Regions from separate parts of the Oceanobacillus caeni genome, predicted to be linked through region 2. Evidence: riboswitches for the same ligand, from Rfam matches in the RefSeq annotation. Region 2 holds a riboswitch; each other region holds the start of a gene.
What was found. Region 2 has a riboswitch for thiamine pyrophosphate ahead of ACFQ18_RS12535 (ABC transporter substrate-binding protein). Riboswitches for the same ligand answer to the same signal wherever they lie in the genome.
Positions count from the first base shown of each region.

Region 1: linked by a shared signal. The riboswitch ahead of ACFQ18_RS03665 (3-oxoacyl-ACP reductase) and the one ahead of ACFQ18_RS12535 (ABC transporter substrate-binding protein) in region 2 are both predicted to bind thiamine pyrophosphate.
Region 3: linked by a shared signal. The riboswitch ahead of ACFQ18_RS14380 (YkoF family thiamine/hydroxymethylpyrimidine-binding protein) and the one ahead of ACFQ18_RS12535 (ABC transporter substrate-binding protein) in region 2 are both predicted to bind thiamine pyrophosphate.

Region 1 is NZ_JBHTKV010000003.1:21,262-29,207, forward strand. It holds gene ACFQ18_RS03650 (DnaD domain-containing protein) at 1-30, shown strand, start outside; gene ACFQ18_RS03655 (polysaccharide deacetylase family protein) at 327-1,091, opposite strand; gene ACFQ18_RS03660 (DUF4282 domain-containing protein) at 1,720-1,998, opposite strand; TPP riboswitch at 2,319-2,419, shown strand; gene ACFQ18_RS03665 (3-oxoacyl-ACP reductase) at 2,563-3,315, shown strand; gene ACFQ18_RS03670 (LLM class flavin-dependent oxidoreductase) at 3,395-4,702, shown strand; gene ACFQ18_RS03675 (LysM peptidoglycan-binding domain-containing protein) at 5,095-6,318, shown strand; gene ACFQ18_RS03680 (CBO0543 family protein) at 7,036-7,500, opposite strand; partial or broken gene ACFQ18_RS03685 (DUF2515 domain-containing protein) at 7,418-7,946, opposite strand, start outside.
Region 2 is NZ_JBHTKV010000017.1:52,494-60,439, reverse strand. It holds gene ACFQ18_RS12550 (ABC transporter ATP-binding protein) at 1-422, opposite strand, end outside; gene ACFQ18_RS12545 (ABC transporter permease) at 412-1,188, opposite strand; gene ACFQ18_RS12540 (thiamine-binding protein) at 1,188-1,478, opposite strand; gene ACFQ18_RS12535 (ABC transporter substrate-binding protein) at 1,500-2,498, opposite strand; TPP riboswitch at 2,617-2,726, opposite strand; gene ACFQ18_RS12530 (MDR family MFS transporter) at 3,134-4,597, shown strand; gene hprK (HPr(Ser) kinase/phosphatase) at 4,783-5,733, shown strand; gene ACFQ18_RS12520 (PTS mannitol transporter subunit IICB) at 5,959-7,398, shown strand; gene ACFQ18_RS12515 (BglG family transcription antiterminator) at 7,414-7,946, shown strand, end outside.
Region 3 is NZ_JBHTKV010000024.1:16,396-24,341, reverse strand. It holds gene ACFQ18_RS14400 (AAA family ATPase) at 1-1,621, opposite strand, end outside; gene ACFQ18_RS14395 (exonuclease SbcCD subunit D) at 1,643-2,833, opposite strand; gene ACFQ18_RS14390 (SLAP domain-containing protein) at 3,190-3,621, shown strand; gene helD (RNA polymerase recycling motor HelD) at 3,774-6,086, shown strand; TPP riboswitch at 6,179-6,280, shown strand; gene ACFQ18_RS14380 (YkoF family thiamine/hydroxymethylpyrimidine-binding protein) at 6,367-6,957, shown strand; gene ACFQ18_RS14375 (ECF transporter S component) at 6,970-7,575, shown strand; gene ACFQ18_RS14370 (energy-coupling factor transporter ATPase) at 7,556-7,946, shown strand, end outside.

The DNA.
Region 1 (7,946 bases), on a different contig from region 2:
AGGTTGAAGGAGGAGTTGGGGTATGTGTAGAGCGTAAGGGGGGGCGCGTCCAATGTGTTAGACCTTATCGAGAGCGGGAATCCGTTACTCGTGCGTATTTCCAAAGTCGCCTTCATAGGGGAGACGACAACTGGACGATTACCCAACCGCCAAATATGCTTCAAAAATCTCAAGTTTGCCGATGCTAGCAATTTTTCCGCAATCTTTATAAAAGGACGACGAATGAGCCTAGTCTAACAGGGAGAGGATCAGTAAGGAAAACTACATCTTGGCCCCCTGCTAAGATGAGCTAAATGGATCGGTGAATCTCTGCCACTGGTGCCCCCTTATTTTGCTTTACTAATATTCAATAATTCAGGAATTGTTACAAACTCTATTCCTTCTTGCTGTATACGTGGAATAATGTCATGTAAAGAATGGACAGTGCCTGATAAATCCATTGTCCAATCACCACCGTCATGCATCAGTACAATGGATCCGGGTTCCGTATTTGCTAAGACAATATCAGAAATAACAGTCGTACCCAATTGTCTCCAATCCAAAGAATCGACGTTCCAGAGAATGACAGAATACCCCATCTGCCTCATTAATTCGACAATCTCTCGGTTTAACGCACCATAAGGGGCACGAAATAATCGTGGACGGTATTCTATAATCTGTGCAAGTACTTCCTCTGTTGAAGTCACTTCCCAATGAACTCTTTCTAAACTTCCTTCTGTCAGATTAGGATGCCAATACGTATGATTACCAATGACGTGCCCTTCTGCATGCATTCTTCTCACGATATCGGAATGTTCAACTGCTCTAGCCCCCATCAGGAAAAAGGTAGCTTTGATTTTGTATTTATTAAGGACATTCAGCACTTGGGGGGTAAAGCGTATATCTGGACCATCATCAAAAGTTAAAGCTACTTTATTTTCGTTAAGGGATCCTCTTAAAACAACGGTGTTGGGATATTCCCTCTGTAAAATCGAATTCGCCACTAAATGAGGCTTTCTGCTTGTCATTTCCGCTCCTCCTACTGGTTGACTTTGCCCCATTTGCCTATCCCATTTACTCCGATACCATGAATTAAAATGATTCGTGTGCATATGAACCTCCATGTTTAAAAACTTGCCCATTTATCTTTACTATATGGTAAGTGTGTTTAAGGGGTTACGAAGGGGTAGAGGTGCTAATGTGTTGGATACCATCATGGAGTCCTTAATCAATATGTTAGCCCCCAATGCTTTAAGGCACTATGTTGTATATGACAATGTGATAAGGTGCACAAAGAGGAATTATGCGTGAGACTAGTGCGTATTTCTTCGGAAAAAAATATTAGAAAACAAGGAAACCACCCGACGCCGTAGGAAGCAAAAGGGTAGTCTCAGAGAAATAAACAACTTAGAAAAAATGTTTTATATTTATAAATTATAGAATAAATTGTCGATATTCCCCGGGAAATGAAATATTTCCTTGTAATCTTTCAGGGAATAATGGTGAATATGGGTGATTTTGTTCTTTTTCGCATTTTTTGATATAAATTTGTTTACGGGATCAAGTCTCCTACGTTTGATTCGTCTACCTCGACTACCGCTATAATAAAACCTTATAAAAAAAGGCCAACCAGTAATTTCTGGCTAACCTTTTAAAACAAACGTTTGATCATTCTTGAATAAGAGCTTTTAACAACTTACACGAGAATTTTAACGCTAACATCAAATATTCCATTTAAAATTAATTATCCTTTAAACCTAATTTCTCATTAATTTCTTGTATTGTTTCATGCATTTTAAAGAATAAAATTAATAATTCACAATAAACCCTTGTAAAGATAGGTCCTAATATGATAGTTAATATACCCATAAATATTTGGTAACCGCCACCGAAGTAAGAATCAAAACCAGCTATAATTTGAAGAAGTCCTAGAATGATAGAGAAGCCTACTCCAACCCAAAAAAGCACTTTAATGATTGTTGGTGTAATCATCTTATTAAAACTAATAAAATTTTTCATTTATTCACCTCCCTGTTTCGTAGTCCATCCATCATGAAATAAAATTCCTTTCATAAAAAACACTTCATTTTATTTCTATTTCGTTATAGGAAGTATTAGAACTGATGACTTTTTAAATTCTTTGATTTGCAAAGGGTAATTTTAGCATAAAAGTTTAAACTTAACAATGAAGCGCAGTTTGTTCCACTATGTATGCAACTAACTATAAATGAATGGGAAAAGGTACTGGAGTTATTTTTGAAGGGATGATAGAAATACTTAAACAGCCATATTCCCTTGACATAAATTTCTGAAGACTATAACATTGACTATAACTTAAATATATTCACTAGGGGTGTTATTTAACTGAGATGAGTATTTACTCAAACCCTTTGAACCTGAACTAGTTAAAACTAGCGTAGGAAAGTGTAAATTCTATTACATACTAAAAGGGTGATTATGCCTTTTTCTTAATATGTAGTTAATTCTTTTTACGCAACTTTTCTATGTGAAGGTTGCGTATTTTTTTATTTATCACTTTATTATTTAAGTTTCATCAAAATTAATAATATAGGAGTGGTTATGATGGGGAGAACAGTATTAGTAACAGGTGGTAGTAGAGGTTTAGGAGAGTCTATTGTAAAGACCTTAGCACAACAAGGATTTCAAGTGGTTATCAATTACTATAAAAGTCAGGATGCCGCTGAGAAGCTTGTTTCTGAGATTGGTGAAGAAAATGCTATTGCCATTCAGGCTGATGTAACCAATCGCACAGAAGTAGATACATTGATAAAAAAAGCAACGGAGTACTTTGGCCAAATAGATGTTGTTGTCAACAATGCATTAGTAGACTTTAAGTTTGATCCAAACAAACAGAAACCTTTCACAGAACTCACCTGGGTTGATTACCAAAAACAACTAAATGGTACGTTAAAAGCAGCATTTCATGTAGTTCAAAGCGTCATCCCTCAATTTATTGAACGACAAAATGGAAGTATTATAAGTATAGGTACTAATTTATATCAAAATCCTGTTGTACCTTACCATGAATATACAACAGCTAAAGCTGGATTAATAGGTTTTACACGTAATATCGCTTCTGAATTAGGACAATATGGTATAAAAGCGAATGTCGTTTCAGGGGGATTATTAAAAACGACTCATGCCAGTGCTGTTACAACACCGGAAGTATTTGATTTAATTGCTCAGTCGACGCCACTGAAGAAGGTGACCACACCTCAAGATGTAGCCAATATGGTCGCTTTTTTATCATCAGAAAATGCGCACGGTATTACAGGTCAAAATATCACAGTAGATGGCGGTTTGACAATGAACTAGTAGCTTAAATGACAATGGATAGTCTTTCAAAAACGGAGTATATAAGATAGTGAATAATAATTGTTTGGAGGTATGACAAATGCCAAAGATGAAAGAAAAACAACTACACTTAGGTGTCTTGCTGTATGGATGTGGGCACCATCAGGCTGCTTGGCAAATGCCTGACTCAAGCGTTGAACGTATTGGGGACATTTCATATTACCAATCCTTAGCACAGTTAGCGGAAAAAGGTTATTTTGACGCAGTATTCTTTGCTGATAATCAATCCTTTCCGGCTAAAGATTCTAGTGATATGCCAGCATTTTGGTTTGATCCAATAGTCAATTTAACAGCTATTTCTCAAGTGACAAAACATGTGGGATTAGTTTCAACCATTTCAAGTACTTTTTCTAATCCTTTCACAGCTTCACGACAATTATTAAGTTTAGACCATATTACAAAAGGACGTGTTGGTTGGAATCTCGTTACTTCTATGACTGATTTGGAGGCGTTAAATCATAGTATGGATGAACTGCCTCCTCATGACAAACGTTATGAGAAAGCAGATGAATTTGCTGCTTTAATGAATAAGTTATTCCTTTCATGGGACAGTAATGAGTTTGTACATAATCGAGCAGAAGGGAAATTGATCGATCCTTCAAACATTCAGCCATTTAATCACGCTGGTACTTATTTTAAGGTGTATGGCCCATCCACCACACCAAAAAGCCCCCAAGGCAAACCAGTATCAATGCAAGCGGGGGCATCTAAACAAGGTATTGCATTGGCGGCAAAATATGCCGATGCGGTTTATTCCGTATCGTGGAACTTGAAGCAGGCAAAAAGATTTCGTGAAAAATTAGATGAACAAGTTAGACAAAGTGGAGACAGTAATAGACATATTAAAGTATTTCCGGGCTTAGTAACCTATGTAGGTCGTACTCATGAAGAAGCCTTAGAAAAAAAAGCAGCATTAGATGAGCAATTACCTATTGAAACAGCTTTAAACCAGTTGAGTTTCTTTGTTCAACAAGACTGTTCGAATTGGGAAATGGATAAAGAAGTACCTCAACTACCTCCTGTAGAAGAATTTACTGGACCAATCGGACGTTACGAAACGATACTAGAAATTATTAATGATACCCGACCTACCGTAAGAGAATTATTAGGATATCTTAATGCGGGCGGTGGGCATCACACGCTGATAGGTACGCCCGAAGAAATTGTGGATCAGATGGAAGTCTGGCTTGAAGCTGGTGTGGCTGATGGATTTAATCTTATGCCTCCTACATTGCCTGGTAGTTTAGAAGACTTTGTTGAACTAATTGTTCCTGAAATGCAAAAAAGAGGTATTTTCAGAGAGAAATATGAAGGTCATACTTTCCGTGAACATTTAGGATTAACATAATTCGAATCATGTTCATGTAATGATCGTAACTATTGTCGCCTATCTAAACAAAAAGAAATAGCCACCCTGCCGTCAAGTAAGGTGAGCTATTTCTGCAAAAAACTTTACTAGGTCAGCCGCTCTGTACAAGGCATGTATGTTGCTTAGGTTTTGGCATGGACCTGGTTATTTGCATGAAGGATGATTGTCTTATAATCGTCGAGACACAAGAAGAGGGGAGACCCTCTTCTTGTGTCTATGAAATTATAAAATTAATAGAATCACAAGGATCACAGGGAAGGTCCCTTTGGCCCTGCAATCTAAACAAACCTTTGTAATACATTTGTCATATTTCTTTTGTAAATCTATGTTAAAATGAATAACATCTGGAAGAATATGGAGGGAGATTTAAGATGAAAAAGTTAGTAACTGCGATAACTGCAGGAATGCTTATCGCTAGTGTAACAGTAACTAACGTTTCAGCAGCAGAAGTTAAAGTACAAAAAGGTGATACGCTATGGGATATATCAAGAGAACATAACACTACAGTAAAGAAATTAATGGATATAAATAAGTTGACGTCAACTATTATCTATCCGAATCAACTATTATTCATAAACGAACAATATATAGTACAAAAAGGGGACACATTATCCAGGATCGCTAATCAATTTGATGTAACGGTCAAGGATATAAAATCCCTGAACAATCTCACATCAGATCTTATCTTTATTGGTCAAGTGCTTGACATTCCAACTATATCTACCACGGATGATGCTGTCTCGGAGGAAACAGTTACAGCGCCAGCAAAAGAAGTTGCGACTGAAAGCATATCAACAGAAGAAGTTCAGGATGTCGAGGCTCAAGAACCAGAAAAGTTTGAGGCACCGGAACCAGTAACAGAACCAGAAGAAGAAGTTGAGGCACCGGAACCAGTAACAGAACCGGAAGAAGAAGTTGAGGCACCGGAACCAGCAACAGAGCCAGAAGAAGAAGTTGAGGCACCGGAACCAGCAACAGAACCAGAAGAAGAAGTTGAGGCACCGGAACCAGCAACAGAACCGGAAGAAGAAGTTGAGGCACCGGAACCAGCAACAGAACCAGAAGAAGAAGCTGAGGCTCAAGAACCAGTAACAGAACCAGAAGAAGAAGTCGAAGCTCAAGAACCAGCAACAGAACCAGAAGAAGAAGTTGAGGCACCGGAACCAGCAACAGAACCAGAAGAAGTTGAGGCTCAAGAGCCAGTCAGCCAAGAGGCATCTCAAGCAGATAAAAAAGTAGTTGTAGAAGCGGATGAAAAAGCAGAATCTACTAAATCAGAAGGTAATTCCGAAGACGATGCAGAACTTAATGTAATTCAAGCAACTGCTACTGCATATACGGCTAATTGTGATGGTTGCTCAGGTATCACGTCTACTGGTGTAGATTTGAATGCAAATCCAAATGCGAAAGTAATAGCTGTGGATCCATCTGTTATTCCATTAGGATCTAAAGTATATGTCGATGGCTATGGTTATGCAGTTGCTGCCGATACTGGCGGAAGCATTAAAGGGAATAAAATTGATGTTCATGTTCCAACAAAGGCCGAAGCATATAAATGGGGAAATAGAACAGTTAATGTTACCATTTTAAAATAATGAATACTAATTTGAAGACAAAAAAAGGGAACCATGGGGGACAGACCCCTTATCTCACTAGACAAATTTCATAAACCAAAAATAAAAGGAAGTACTCCGTAAGTAATAAGCGAGTACTTCCTTTTAAAGTTAAACGAACCTTTGGTATAAAACATTGACTATAACAATTGTCGTCCATATAAACAAAAAGAAATAGCCCCCTCTGCCCTACCAAGGAAAGATGACTATTTCATAGTCCTTTAAATTGGTTAGCCGCTATTTTGCGGCATGTATGTTGCACCGACTGGGCGTTAGTGCGTCCAGTCTCTTTTATTTTACGCTGTTTCTATATTCATTATAAATCAAAACTAAATGTTGTTGCAAACGAAACTTTAGGTTCTTCAAACTCAATTAAGTCATTTGTATCCTTTAATAATTCGCTAATTTTTGATATAATTGTATTCATGAAAAGGCCTCTTTCTAATGTATTTGCCGGGAAGCATACATTTATGATAGAGCGCCTTTTCTTTTTTTCTAGAATTTTGCTTCAAATCCCCGAGAACTATTTTACACATAGTTTAGGCCAAAGAGTCAGACTTCTTCCTTTTTATTTTGCTGTCAGATTCCCACTACGTTAATCTGGTAAAATGCCCCAATCTTTGCAGCACATTTAACTTTTAGTAATCTAATGCAACCGTGGATCTTCCCTCCATGGGATGCGGGGACTGTCCACCTTACTCATGGCTCATGGTCGCTTTCAAACCATTTATAAAACATCCAAATAACGATAAGAAAAAGAAAGTAACCAACTAGAGAAAATTCATGTTTCCAATCCATAGAATGAATAAATAAGCCTAATCGTTCTGCAGTTTGTTCTGCTATGTATGCAACTAAACTGCAAATGAATAGGAAAAGATACCTAAGTAATTTATGTAACCTTTTTAATACAAAAATAATAATTAGGGAAAATAACGGCAGGATACAAAGCGTGAATAAGATATTAATGGTAAATATTTCTGAAAAGGGACGGCTTGGGAAAGAATACAGACCTGCCCCTACAAGCAAGAGATCTAAATATGTTCCAATAAGTGAGGCCAAAATAATGGTAGATACATAGCTTTTAATTCTTTGACTTCTTCGGTAATAAGGCCTCTTTCGCGAGGATTGAGAATTCGATTGTCTCCAGTGTTTTACAATATTCATGATAAATAGCTCCATTTCCTTTAGACATATCTTTTTTTAAATAATGAATGACTTTCCAATCCGAATACCAGTCCTCTTTCTCTGCTTCTTTCTATTCCACATTACTCCATGCGAATTTTAATATGGGACTATATAGTTTTGGGGCGCCGGACTTGATGCGACAGTCTTTTATTCTTCGCTGGTAAGGACCCCAGGGGACGGATTCATCGATATCGTTAAATACATGCGGCCAAAAATCTTTCCTTGAGCCTGTGTGGGGGTGTTGGATTGCCCACGTATAAATAGATAGATAGTTTTCTGTATCATAAAGTAATTGATATAAACGTTTTCCTAACAAAATCCGGTCATGCAAAGAGGCGAATTGGTGAATGGTTTGCCCGATTATTTTTCCATCAAGGGTTGGAAAGATAATTTGGTTTAAATCCAATAACTCCTGCAGTTTAAAT
Region 2 (7,946 bases):
AAGCTTCGAATAAAAGAAACACGCTGTTTCATTCCACCTGATAATTGACGAGGGTAGGAGTTTTCATAGCCCTTAAGCCCGGCCCGTTCAATCATTTCTAATGCTTTTTCCTTATCAACCTTTCCTGCAATTTCTTGCCCAAGAACTACATTGTCCAAAATCGTTCGCCATGGAAAGAGGGAAGAGGATTGTGGCATATAGCTAATCGAACCACGTTTCCCATTGATTTTTTCTCTATCTAAATAGATCGAACCTCCCGATGGCTGGCTCATTCCACCAATAATGCTAAAGAGTGTACTTTTCCCACTTCCAGATGGACCTAATAGAGAAACGAATTCCCCGTCTTTGACGGAGAAGTTGATATTGGATAATACATGATTGTCTTCAAACGATTTGGATATATCATGAATTTCAAGACTCATATGGATTTATTCCTTCCTCTGGTTTCCACTTAATGACCCTTTTTTCGATAAGGGTTATTAGTAAAAAGAATAATAAACTGAGTGCCACAATAACGATAATGGCTACAAAGACACGATCGGTTCGGTAGGATGAAGATGCTAATGTCATATACACGCCAATACCTTTACTTGCACCTAGCCATTCGGAAATGACTGCGCCCATCACACTATATGTTGCAGAAATCTTTAGTCCTGAGAATAGGGATGGTAAAGCGTTCGGCCATTCTAGTTTCCGAAAAGTTTGTCCTTTTGTCGCACCAGCCATTTGAATATAGTGTTTTAAATCAGCATCTGTTTGACGAAAGCCATCAAGTAGAGCAATGGTTATCGGAAAGAAACAAACGAGCGAAATAACAATTAGCTTCGGTAGCATGCCAAATCCAAACCAAATAACAAGTAATGGTGCTAGGACAATAACAGGAATGTTTTGTGAAATAATGATAAATGGATAAAATAAGTCCTTTAGTAGAGGCATTAAATGGAGACATATGGCAACAAAAACGCCAACCCCACTACCAATTAAAAACCCAAGAACAATCAATTGAATAGTAGATGGAAGGTGTTCCGTGTAAATTGACCAGCTAGTCCATGCTTCTTGGAAAATTTGAATTGGTCCAGGAAGTAGCCATGATGGCATGTCAAAAATTCTAGTTCCAACTTCCCACAAGATGAAGAAAAGGATGATAGCCAGAACCGGCCTCCATCCTTTTTTTGCCATGGTACTCATTAACGATACTTCTCCGTTAATTGATCCATGGATGCACCGTCTGGTTTATAAAAAATCTTAATTTGAGAAATGGCACTAGCACAACCTTTCTCAACCATTTTCTCATTCATTTTTTCCACAATTTGTAGTAATTCAGAAAGGTTTCCTTCCATGGTTGTTTCAAGTGGATTAACCTGGTATTTCACACCTGATTCATCAATCACTTTAATTGCTTCATCTACTAATGGATATGTGTCTACTCCGTTTTCTGCTTTAGGAATCATTTGAATACTTAATAATGCGTTTGCCAATTAAAATCTCTCCTTTATCATTTAAGGTAAAAAGTCATTTGTAAATGCCTTTTCACTATCCAGTTCAACTTCTAATAGATCATTTTCATACATCCAATTTGCATAGTTTTCCCATATTTCTAGCTTTTGAATTCCCCATTTTTCTGCATCATCTTGATATTTAGGAGACAGCCACTCTTGACTTGCTTTAACTAGTTCAGGGTCAAGGTCTGGTACTGCTTCAATAAGTACGTCTGCAGCTTCGCTTGGGTTTTCTATTGCGAACTCATAACCTTTGGAAACAGCACGTAAGAAGCTTTTAATAGTTTCCGGATCATCTTGTATCATATTTTCATTGGTTGCTAATACCGGAGTATAATAGTCTAATTTCTTACTATAATCCGTTAAATAATTCATATGAAGCGGTTGGTCACGGAGCTCTGCTTTAATACCATCCCAACCATAGTAAATCCAAGCAAAATCAATTCCTTGCTCAAGTGCTGTGAAAAAGTCTGTATTTCCGATATTAACGATTTCAACCTTCTCTACATCGGCATTATCCTCCTGCATAATCGAATCTAGTACAGCCTTTTCCACTGGTGCACCCCATCCACCATAAGATTTACCCTCAAAGTCTTTTGCAGTTGTAATATTATTTTCCTTTAGGGAAGCAAAACCAGACGTATTATGCTGAATAATAGCAGCAATCGAAACAATAGGTACATTTTGTATTCGTGCTTCCGTAATTCCTTCTTGGTAGCTAACACCAAAATCAGCATTTCCAGTAGCGACTAATTGCTCAGCACCTGCTTCTCCAGGCTGAATAATGTCAACATCTAAACCTTCTTCTTCAAAATACCCTTTATCCCTAGCCACATAGAGACCAGTATGATTGGTGTTTGGGGTCCAATCCAGAACAAGGGTTATTTTTTTTAGTTGCTTTGCATCTTCACCTGTTTGATCTGTACTTTCTTCATCTGTGTTGTTACCGCATGCAGCTAGTACAATTAGCAACAGGCAAAAAACAGATAATTTCCTCATAATAAATAGTCCTCCCTGTTTTTAACTAAAAGAATAAAACTCGAGTAGGGAATAACACGAATTAGTAGCCAACAAAAAGCACCCTAGACAAATTGCCTAGGGTGCATACTTTAGTTATGTACGTATCAGGTATGTTCCCTACGCTGGTCTTAGCCAGATCAGGTTCTAAGGGTTAGTATCTAACGGATACAATCTCAACCAGCAACACTGGTACCCCCACAGTCATCTTAAGTTGTAATTTACACAATTAAGTATTGCATAGTTTTTCTAATATAGCAAGAAATTTGTAAAAGTTTGACGATTCTTTTAAAGTTGCACAACTTGATATTGTTTATGAATATGATTTTACGTTTAAAAAATTTTTCCTTCCTATTAAATTACCTGTTCTAATTACCCCACCTAAATGGGCAGTAAGACTCCCACCTTAAACTTCTGGGGATACAAATAGGTGGGAGAACAACTGCCCGTAAAGGTTCGATAAGTGCCGACTAACCATCAGTGGGGGATGAAGGAAAGCCTCCGCTGATGGAAGTCTTCTTTATCTAGCTGAAATTTAGCAAAATTCCTATTTCCTTTTTACCTGAAATGCATTATAATTTATGAATTGTTATGAAGAAATAGGGGAGGGGAAGGATATGCAAACGGTAAGTTATAACCGAAAAACGATTGTCGCATTGTTGCTTGCTGGGGCATTTATTTCCATTTTAAATCAAACGTTGATGATTACTGCAATTCCCCCAATTATGGAGGAAATGGGAATTACGGCAAACACTGGTCAGTGGCTAACCACGGTGTTTATGCTTGTCAATGGTATTATGATTCCCATTAGTGCATTTTTATTAGAACGGTTTACGACAAGACAATTGTTTATAACGGCAATGAGTATTTTCGCTATAGGCACATTAATTTCTGGGATTGCGCCTAATTTCTCTTTCTTATTAGTAGGGCGAGTCATCCAGTCTGCTGGAGCAGGGGTTATGCTGCCACTAATGCAGACAGTATTTCTTTTAATCTTCCCAGTTCATAAACGTGGATCAGCTATGGGATTAATTGGTCTTGTTATATCATTTGCACCAGCACTTGGTCCTGCCATATCAGGATGGGTAACAGAGCATTATTCTTGGAGGGTATTATTCTTTATCATCCTACCAATTGCAATTGTAGATATTATCATCGCCTTTTTCGCATTGAAAAATGTAACGGAATTAAAGAAACCAAAATTAGATATTCCATCTGTTATTTTATCCTCTTTTGGTTTTGGTGGATTACTTTATGGATTTACTTCAGCTGGGAATAACGGTTGGGGAGCAAGTTTAACCATCATTTCACTCACTGTTGGAGTAGTGTCACTCTTTATGTTTATTTTAAGACAGTTAAGACTGCAGCATCCAATGTTAGAGTTCAGGGTTTTTACGTATTCTCTATTCCCACTAGCCGTTGTTATTGGAATCATTTCGTTTATGGGGCTAATCGGGACAGAAACACTTATCCCACTTTATATGCAAAACATGCGTGAATTCACTGCTTTTGAAGCGGGGATTGCGTTATTACCAGGTGCGTTGATTTCAGGGTTTATGTCTCCTATTACAGGTAGAATCTTTGATAGATATGGTGCGCGTAAGCTAGCGATGACTGGACTACTAATTGTCGCTGTCTCTTCCATTCCATTTACTAGATTAGATACGGAAACATCCTTGGCTTTCATGACAATCATGTACAGTATTAGAATGTTTGGACTATCTATGGTCATGATGCCAATTTCAACAGCGGCATTGAACCAATTACCAAAACGACTAATTCCACACGGGGCGGCAATGGATAATACAATGAGGCAGGTCGGCGCTTCTGTTGGAACAGCTATTCTTGTTACAGTTATGACAACAACAGGAGAAACGGCAGCTAGAGCAGATATTCCTAATCCAGCTATCTATGGAGTGAATGTCGCATTTATCGTGATAACTGTTCTTGCTTTTGTTGGACTATTGACCTCGTTTTTCGTGAGGGATAGTAAAACATCTCAAGAAGAAGTGGAGAAAAGAGATTTAGAGAGATTAAGAGAAAAACAACACGATAATCAGAAAATTTATCAAAAAGCTTAGATGATGGTAGCCCAATATTCATAATATTCATTATGAATATTGGGTTATTTATTTGGCAGCTAGGGGAAATCTTTCTCGTCCGGGGATTGCCGTAAAAATCTGCATAAGTGCAACTAAGGTGACTATTCTAATATTCTAAAGTATAATTCTATTCATTAATATCTTTATTGGACGGTGAATGTAGGATGAAACAAATAACAGTTGAGGACTTAGTTCATAAGTTTCAATTGAAAGTGCTTGCAGGAGAGAACCGATTACAAAATGTGATTACACAATCACGTGTGCATCGACCAGGATTAGAGTTTGTTGGACATTTCGATTTTTTTCCAACAGAAAGAGTTCAGATTTTGGGTAGAAAAGAAGTTACCTATTTACATAAATTAAGTGAAGAAGAACGAAAGATACGAATTGGAAATATCGTTCATTACCATCCACCATGTTTTATCGTAACTAGTGGTGAGGAAGGTTTAACTTATTTAACGCATCATTGTATAGAAGAGGGAATTCCATTATTAGTAACAAAACAACCGGAGATCACATCGGACTTTATCCCAAAATTAGATGCTTACTTAATAAAGCAATTAGCGGAGGAAATAGCCATACACGGAGTTTGTATGAATGTATCAGGAATAGGTGTTTTAATTCGAGGTAATTCTGGAGTAGGAAAAAGCGAAACAGCCCATACATTAATTCGTCGTGGTCATCGTTTAGTAGCGGATGATATCATCGTATTAAAAAAGCTTAGTCCACAAACAATCCTAGGTACCCATGATGAAAAAACCAAGGAGTTTCTAGCATTACGTAGTATTGGGTTAATGAATGTAGTGCGAATGTATGGACGCAGGGCTTTTCAAGATGAGACACGTATTACTCTTGATATTCATCTGACAAAATGGGAGAAAGATGCCTTGTATAATGAGTTGGAACAGGAAATTAGTTACACAGACTATATGGGCGTGAAAATTCCTTCTATGGAAATTCAGCTTCAACCCGGACGTGATGTGGCTGGATTAATTGAAGCAGCTGCGAATAATTGGTATTTAAAACAGCAAGGCTACAATGCAGCGGAAGAGTTTTATAGTAGAATTGAGGCGGATTTAGAGAAATCAGGGACGCAGGGTTCATCGTCTCAATAAATAGGTTAAAGGAAAGAAAATAAGATAAACTAAATTATTGTAAAGCTGACAGATTTGGAATTTCCAATCTGTCAGCTTTTTTAATTATAAAAACTCTCTTTCCATATACTAAATAAACTATTGTCAACATGAGACTTGTCAAAAATGCTTTTGGATGTCGTTGAATACGAAAATGAAGCAGAGTTACAATAATATATATGTTTCGATAAGAAAGGAGAGCTAGTAATGGCTGAAAATAAAGGAATGCGTGCCAAGATTCAGCGTTTTGGAAGCTATTTGAGTGGTATGATTATGCCGAATATTGGTGCGTTTATTGCATGGGGGATTATCACTGCCCTCTTTATAGAAGATGGTTGGTGGCCAAATGCAACGATTGCTACTTTAGTTACCCCAATGATCACATATTTGCTACCATTATTAATTGGTTTTACTGGTGGTCGAATGATTTACGATCTTCGTGGTGGTGTAGTTGGTGCCACGGCAACCATGGGTGTCATTGTCGGTGCAGATATACCGATGTTCTTAGGTGCCATGGTCATGGGGCCTTTAGCAGGATATTTAATGAAAAAAATTGATGAAGCATTTCAAGGGAAAGTCAGACAAGGGTTTGAAATGCTTTACAATAATTTCTCTGCAGGTATATTAGCAGCTATCCTAGCAATTGCTGCAGTACTTGGTATTGGGCCACTAGTTGAAGGCCTAAACCATGCTTTAGCTAGTGGTGTTGAAGTAATTATCGGTGCTGGTTTATTGCCACTTGCCAATATTATTATTGAACCAGCAAAAATTCTTTTCTTAAATAATGCGATTAACCATGGGATTTTAAGTCCTATTGGGGTTGAACAGGCTGCGGATGCAGGAAAATCTATTCTGTTCCTATTAGAATCTAACCCAGGACCTGGTTTAGGTATTTTGCTTGCATTTGCAATCTTTGGAAAAGGTGCATCCAAAAGTTCCGCACCTGGTGCAGCAATCATTCAATTTTTAGGTGGGATTCATGAAATTTATTTCCCTTATGTAATGATGAAGCCAATGTTATTTCTTGCGGTAATTGCAGGTGGCGTTAGTGGTGTATTCACGTTCCAATTATTTGATGCAGGACTTGTTGCAGCAGCTTCACCAGGAAGTATTTTTGCGTTACTTGCCATGGCTGAAAGAAATAGTTATTTAGGTATTATCCTAGGTGTTCTTGTCGCAGCGGCAGTTACCTTTATCGTTGCAGCATTTATTCTAAAATCAAGTAAACAAGAGGAAGAAGATTTAAGTGCAGCAACAGACAAGATGGAAGCGATGAAAGGGAAGAAGAGTACGGTTGCTAATGTCTTAAGCCAAGACCAAGTAGAGGAAAATCGACCACAAGAAGAAGTGAAAAAAGAAAAACAAGCGGAAGAAGTCAACAAAATTATCTTTGCGTGTGATGCTGGAATGGGATCTAGCGCGATGGGGGCTTCCCTACTAAAAAATAAATTTAAAAAGAACGATATTAACATCGACGTAACAAATAAAGCAATTAACGAAATTCCGAATGATGCGGATATTGTTATCACTCAGAAGGAATTAACTGACCGTGCAAAAGCGAAAATTCCGGATGCAGAACATATTTCAGTTGATAATTTCTTAAACAGTCCGAAATACGATGAGTTAATCGAACGGCTTAAAAAATAAGTGTAATCAAAAGGGGTGAGTGGTTTGTATATATCTGGTCGAGAACGGAAAATACTTTTACATTTGCTAACTACCATAGAGGAAGTAACGGTAAAGGATTTAGCCGAAATTCTTGAAGTCAGTGAAAGAACCATTCACCGTGATTTAAAAAAGATTGAGCACACTTTAGCTAACTATCATTTGAAACTCATCAAGAAAATGGGGCTGGGTTTACGTATTGAAGGAAAAAGTAAAGATAAAGAGCAGCTTCAATCTATCATTACAGGTGAAGCTACTACAGATTTTACACCAGAAGAACGAAGAGCAATCATACTTACGATGCTTCTTGAAAAGAGAGAACCAATTAAGTTATTCACCCTAGCACATGAATTGGGGGTAACAAGCGCTACCGTCAGTAGTGATCTGAAACATCTAGAAGATGAGCTTCAATCCTTTGATCTCATCGTTGTCCGAAAAAAAGGGTTAGGGATTACGATTGCAGGAAATGAAGCAAAAAAACGGTCTGCGCTTAGTTACTTAGTTTCACTAAACATTCCCCCAATTGGACT
Region 3 (7,946 bases), on a different contig from region 2:
TTACAACTTTCCCACTATTTACAGCCTTTTGTGGGTGCTCCTTACTTCCACAAACCGGGCAAGCTTCCCCATCATGTAAATGCTCTGCCAAAACAACTGCTTGGTTATTTAACCATATTTCTTCCTGTTCTTGATAGATTTGCTTTAACTGATCATAGGCCTGCTTTTTATTAGCAACATCCGCTTCCAACTCATTCATTCGCTTCTGTAATTTTTTGTAATCTAATAAAGCTTGTCCTTTCACCTTTAATTCCGATAATTTTTCCTGTTTATCTTGCAATAGAGTTGTTTTTTCATCCAGTTCTTTTATTTTTTGGTAGTGATCATCACTCATTTTTTGCTTTTGAACAACATCTTTATTAACTTTCTCAAGATTAATAGAGGCTGTTTCTACTTGTTTCTTAAGTCCATCAATGTGCTGTTTCGTTTTTTCCATTTCTTGCACCATTGGCAGAATATCTTTAAGATGATCCAGCTTTTTAGTTACTTGTTCACGTTCGTCTTTTTTAGCTTCCTGCTCTCGAAATACGTCACGTGCTTGTTCGAATTGTTCAGTAGATTTACTTTTGGCCAATTTTGCTTGTTTCAAAAGATTCGATTTATGTTCTTCATCTAGCCGCCAATCATTCACTTGCTTTTCGTATATTTCAATTGCAGCTGCTCGTTCTGCCACTTCTAGTTCACGTTGTTTTATTTCAACGTTAGGTTTCTTTTCTTCTAATTGCTGTAGTCGAGCCTTTTTCTCATCTAACTCTTGGAATCGTTCATTTATTACTTTTGCTTGAAAATACTCAGATTGTTTCTTGTTATGCATGGCATATGCATCATCATACTCTTTTTGATCGTTTTTTATTTGCTTAATGTAAAATTCCATCTCTTCTTTTAAGCCAGCAATAACTTGATTAACATTGAAATGTTCTTCTGAGATTACTTGAAATAATAAGGAATCCTCTCGATTTGGTAGATTAGATGATATACCTTGAATATAATGATCGATAGCTTGTTTTGCTTGATTATATGATTGTTTAACAGTTTGCTTCTTTTCGTTTAGTTGCCCTACTAGTTGTTGATAAGATTCTGTTTTAAAAATCCGACGTAATATTTCTTCTTTATTTTCTGTCTCTGAAGTAAGTAATTTACGAAATTCCCCTTGCGGCAACATCACGATTTGCTTAAATTGATCCTTCGTTAATCCGATAAGAGTCTCTACTTTTCTATCAATTTCTGAAACGATTTGCCGATCGACACAAGGAATTTCTTTATCTCCTATAATTTCATAAAACTCGTATTTATCCCCAGTTTTCGTCTTATTTCCTTTTTTAACATGGCCTAATTGACGTAAAATACGATAGATTCGACCATGTAATTCAAATATAAGCTCAACAGAAGTATGCGTATTATCTTCCGCAAAATCACTACGGAGCATTGTCTGGTTTTCACGATCTGAACCACTTGCACTACCATATAACGCAAAACAAATACCATCAAAAATGGTTGTTTTTCCAGCACCAGTGTTTCCAGATATGACAAATAAATGGTTTTGATCCAATTCTGTAAAATCGATGGTTTCACTATATTTATAAGGGCCAAAAGCCGTCATCGTTAACTTTAGTGGTTTCATTGTATGACTAACCTCTTTCCATTAGTTTCTAATTGGCTCTCTCTTTTTGACCGTTTGGCTTTCACTATCCGCTTTTAACATTTCGTCTAACACTTCTTTAAATAGTTTTTCCGTTTCCTCTGAAGGTTCTTGTCCTTTTACTTCCTTATAGAAAGCTTGAAATAGATCAAAGTCACTCAAACTACTACGATCGACATATTCCCTTTCTTCATTTGGAAAGAGTCCAGAAGAGACATTCTTTCTTTCTACGTGCATCGCATTCGGATAAACGGAGCGTACTTTTTCCATTGGGGATAATACCGGAGCTGTGTCTAGTAAACGTACGAATACATAATCTTCATTCACCGGATGTTTTAGTAAATCTTCCATCGTTGCTTCCACCGTACGAATATCCCTTCTTGGAGTTAAAAGACGCTTATCAAGACTTACGTTCCCATCTTTATCCATATCAACCACTAAGAAGCCTTTTTTATGATTTTCTTCTGAAATCGAATATTTTAAAATCGATCCGGAATAACGAACCGTTTCATCCATTACGTAGTGCGCTTGGTGTAAGTGGCCTAAAGCTGTATAATGAAAAGCTTTAAAATGGTGAGCATCTACATATTCCGCACCACCTATAGATAGCGGTCTTTCTGATTCACTTGTATTCTCTTGTTCTTCTCCAAATGGCGTAACAAAAGCATGTCCAACATACACATGACGTACATTTGTATTTAATTGTTCGTTTATTTTTTCAATCGTTTTCTTTGTAGCATCATCATGACTTCGTATTTCATCGTCCTCAAGAATTCTTCGTACGACACTTGGGTCACAATATGGAACAAGATGGAAATGTACCTCCCCATGCTCATCATTCAAAACAACTGGAGTAAAGTCGTTTGTATAGTTACCAATGATATGAAATCCTTTTTCCTTCATGATACTACTGCCGAAATTCAATCTACCTGGACTATCATGATTACCCGCAACAGCAAGGACAGGGGTATTAAGCTTTATTACAATCGTTTCAAGAACTTCATCCAATAAATGGACAGCTTCAGTTGGAGGTACAGCACGATCATATAAGTCACCTGCAATGATAACCACATCGGGCTTTTCCTCTTCTACCGCTTCAACGAATTGCTTTAATACAAAACGCTGATCATCCGTCATATACACCCCTTGAACTAATTTTCCAAGATGCCAATCTGCCGTATGAAAAAACTTCATTATTATCCATGCTCCCTTCTATTCTCATTTAACATATATTTCATTCATTTTTTTAGTTTTATATTTTCATTAATATAGAAGACTTCTATCAGTAGGGTTTTTCCTTCATCCCCTACTGATGGTTAGTCACACTTATCGGATCTTTTCAGGCAGTTGATCTGCCACCTACTCCTTCCCCAGAAGCTTGAGGTGGGATAAACTATAAATCCTTCGTTCTATTATACCATTTTTCAAATTGAAATTAGATTAGTATAGCCTGGTTTTAAAAATGCTAGGATGAGTTTAGCTATTTTGGAATTCCCGTTTAATCCTGTATGATATGGGTATACGTTTAAATACAATTGGAGGTTATCATCGTGACTCAGACATTACAATTTGAAGCGGCTTGGGACAAAACGATAGCAAATAAAGACAGAGAAAAAATAAAGCAGGAATTTATAAGGGTAAAAGAGAATCTTTCAAAGGAAGAAAAAATACAATTTACCACTTTGGGACATGCAATCAATCATAAAGGGGAATTACTAGTAACGGTTCTCGTTCATAATACCTCCAATTCGGATTTCACTTTTCACCATGACACGATTCAGTATCATGCAAATGGTGAATTAATTGCCGGGCATATCTTCACCATTCCTAGATTAGTTATTGAAAAAGAAACAAGTATACCTTGGACATTTATTTTTCCTAAACAACAAATATTAAAAAAAGAAATTCCTTCAAATGGGGTAATACTAATAAATAAGACTTCCATCAGTGGAGGATTTCCTTCATCCACCACTGATAGATAGTATACGGACAATTGATCTCCCACCTACCTTCTTTGTTTCCCCAGAAGCTTGAGGTGGGATAAAATAATGAACGTTTTTTTCGACTCATATTATAAATGTCTTTTAATAACAATAAGAATATATTATATCGCTTTTGAACGGGGTTGATTGAAATGAATAAGGAATCGGAAAATCAAATAAAAGATGAATTAGCTGAAAGGCAGAGATTGGAAGACGTCATTCAGGTTATTAAAAAGAAAAAAATAGCACTGAAGGAGAAAGCCTCGGGTCTAAGAGAGAGTATTATCGATCTTAGAAAGGATTTTTGGGATGATGTTACGGTAAACCTAGACGAACCAGACGATATAATTGAAACACAAGCTAGTTTAAAACAGCAAGCTGAATTTTTAGCTGAACGTGAACGGTCACATGGAAATATAGATCATGAGAGAAAAACATTAGATTCGTTACAAGACTCACCTTATTTTGGCAGAATTGACTTTAAGGAAAACCAGACAAAGGAAGAGGAAAAAATCTACATTGGTAAGGCTTCTCTGATGGATGAAAAGGATGAGAATTTTCTCGTATATGATTGGCGTGCACCTATATCAAGCATGTATTATGACTACGCTCCAGGACCTGCTCAATATGAATCGACGGAAGATACCATAAATGGTGAAATAACATTAAAAAGGCAATATATTATTAGGCAAGGTCAGATGAAAGGTATGTTTGACACCGGCCTCACAATCGGAGATACCCTACTTCAGCATGCTCTTGGTAATAATGCTAACACAAAAATGCAAAGCATCGTTGCAACGATCCAAAAGGAACAAAATAAAATTATTCGTAACGAACGGAGTAATCTTTTAATTGTGCAAGGAGTGGCTGGAAGTGGAAAAACGTCAGCCGCATTACAGCGCGTAGCCTATTTAATGTATCGTTTTCGTGAAGAGTTAAATGCAAATGACCTTCTCCTTCTTTCACCAAATCCACTATTCTCAAGTTATATCATCAATGTACTTCCGGAATTAGGAGAGACAAATATTGGCCAATCTACCTTCTTACAATTTTTAAGAAAAAGGATTGAAAAAAACATTGAAATTGAATCTCCTTTTGAACAAATCGAGTACACCCTTACAGAACGACATAAGGATAAAAACGATATACGAGTTATAAATATGGACTATAAATCAAGCTTATATTTTAAACAGATGATTGATTCCTATATTTCTTATTTAAACCATACTGGAATTCTTTTTAAAAACATTAAATTTAGAAACGAAATTATCCTATCAAAAGAGGAAATTACTCGATATTTTTATGCACTTGATTCTAGCATTTCTATTCCAAATAAATTGGAACTTGTTTCTAAATGGCTTTTAAAGGAAATTCGTCATATCCAACAAAAGGAAGTTTCTGAAGACTGGGTTTTGGAAGAAATGCAATTATTAGACAAAGAAGATTACCAGAAGGCATTCACTTATAGTCAGGATATGTATGGTGATGAAGATGACCCGCTTCAAGAAGAAATGTTTTTGCGTAAAGAAGTGATTCAGCGGGCATTTGCCCCAATTAAAAAACAAATTAAACGATTGAAGTTTGTCCATGTGCTTGCCACGTACAGGAACCTTTTTGAAAAATGGGAACCAAATCTAAAACCAAAGAATTGGGAAACAATCGCTACATTTACTGTAAAACATTTAAACAAGCGCTATTTAACGTGGGAAGATGCTACACCATATGTATATTTCAAAGGAAAAATTCTTGGACACGATGCAGACCGTTCTATACGTCATTTATTTATTGACGAGGCACAGGATTATTCTGCTTTCCAATTTGCATTTATAAGACATATTTTCCCTTATACGAGAATGACACTTCTAGGCGATGTTAACCAGGGAATATACGCTCATACGACAAGTGAAAATCCTCTTATCCCGGATGCGGTGGAAAGTAACCATGAACGAATTACCTTAACAAAAAGTTATCGATCAACAAAAGAAATTGTAGAATTCTCAAAACACTTTGCTCCCGGTCATTCCATTATTGAACCTTTTGAACGGGAAGGAAAAAAACCTACCCTGCTTCAAACTGAAAATAACTTAGTTCAAACATTGTTATTGGAAATTGAAAAACTACGTAGATATGGTCATGAAACCATCGCACTAATTTGTAAAACAATGGAGGAAACAAATCAGATTTATGAATTACTACGGAAAGAAATTGATTTATATCCAATTAATGAAGAAACTTTTTCTTTTGAAAAAGGCATTTTGGTACTTCCTGTCTATTTAGCAAAAGGGATTGAATTTGATGCAGTTATTATTCCAGATGCATCAAGTAATCAATACAATCGGGAATCTGAGCGAGCGTTATTCTATACAGCATGCACTAGGGCCATGCATGATTTAACAATGGTCTCACCAGGGGAACCTTGCTTGTTTATTAAAGAAGCGGATAACGATACGTTTAAGGTGGGATAGTCTCCCACCTTTTTATTTACCAACAGATGAGCCCTTTACAAAAATCATAAAGTATGTTTTATTCATAATAGAAGAAAAATTGCATATCCGAAAGTTAGCACTAGGGGAGCTACGGTGTGTGGCTGAGAAGAGAAATCTGACCCTTATTACCCGATCTAGATAATACTAGCGTGGGGAAGTGCGGTTCACTGTATGATTCAATGAAACTTAAATACATACATGTAAACTGCATTCCCATACGGAGTGCAGTTTTTTTATTATTATTTTAGGAGGAGATTTTATGAGCAACTATTGTGGGACAAGTAGAATTGCAGGATGTCAGTTTAGTCTACATCCGATGAGTGACCGGTTTGTAGATATTATTCTATCAACACTGGAAGAGGTCGATACATCAAAAGTATGGAAGAATACAGATGATGTGAGCACATGTATTCGGGGGAAAATGGTTCATGTTTTTGATGTAACAAAGGCCATTTTCCTTCATGCAGCAAAAACGGGAGAGCATGTTGCTATGAACGGAACCTTTTCTATTGGTTGCCCGGGGGATTCAGATGCCGATGTGTACATGGATGAAACAGATACCCCGTTGAACGAAGAAAAGGTGAAGTCCATCTCCCAAGTCGCTGGTTGTAAATTTTCTCTTTATCCGTTAGGAAGAGAAGATTATATGGATAAAATCTATGAACAAATCGATTTATCCAAACACCGTAACGTTAAAGTAATATCTACCCATTATGCTACAAGATTGGATGGAGATGTGCATAATCTCTTTCAAGCATTATATGAATCTTTTAAACTTATTCAGGATCAAGTTTCTCATGTTACGATGACATTTAGTCTTTCTGCGAATAGTCCAACGAATCAAGCATAAGGAGTTTGTAAAATGACAAATCAGTGGAAATTAAAAGAAATAGTTCTTATGTCCATATTAGGTGTCGTATTTGGGATTATATATTTAGCCTTTTTCTTAGTTGGTCAGGTTATCCAAAATATTCTTGCCCCATTTGGTCTAGCTCCATTTGGTTATGAGATTATTTTTGGAATATGGTTTATTGTTTCTATCGTGGCGGCTTACATATTGCGTAAACCAGGAGTTGCCTTTACCGCAGAAGTAATTGCAGGAATTACCGAAGTGTTACTAGGAACTACTGCAGGACCGGGACTTATTCTTTCTGCTGCGGTCCAAGGTGCAGGTGCAGAACTCGCATTTGCTTTGACAAAATGGAAAGATTATCGATTACGCGTGTTAATATTTTCCGGTATGTCCGCAGCGCTGATTAGTTTTGTATGGCACCTATTTTACGCTGGAAACATTACATTAACACCATGGTTACTTGTTGCTACATTAGTTGTGCGTGTAATCAGCGGAGCACTCCTTGCAGGGGTTCTAGGGAAATGGATAAGTGATCAACTTGCAAAAACAGATGTACTACGTGGATATGCATTAGGAAAGGAGCTGCAAAAACGACGTGAAACAGGAGCAGCGTAGACCTCTACTTCTTATCGAAAACTTTTCATTTGACTATGAAAGCTTAGACCAACCAATAATTAATAGAATCCAATTTTCGTTGAATAAAAATGAGACGACTATTCTTATGGGGTCTAGCGGTTCTGGGAAAAGCAGCCTCGCCCTTTGTTTAAATGGATTGTACCCTGATGCCGTTGAAGGTGTTTCTTCCGGTGAAATCTATTATCGTGGAAAAAACATACGTGATTTCAAAAAAGGAGAATTAAATCAGGAAATCGGGATTGTTTTTCAGGATCCTGAAAGCCAATTTTGTATGATTACAATAGAAGATGAACTCGCGTTCACGTTGGAAAACATTAAGACCCCTCCTTCCGAGATGGCTCGGCGCATCT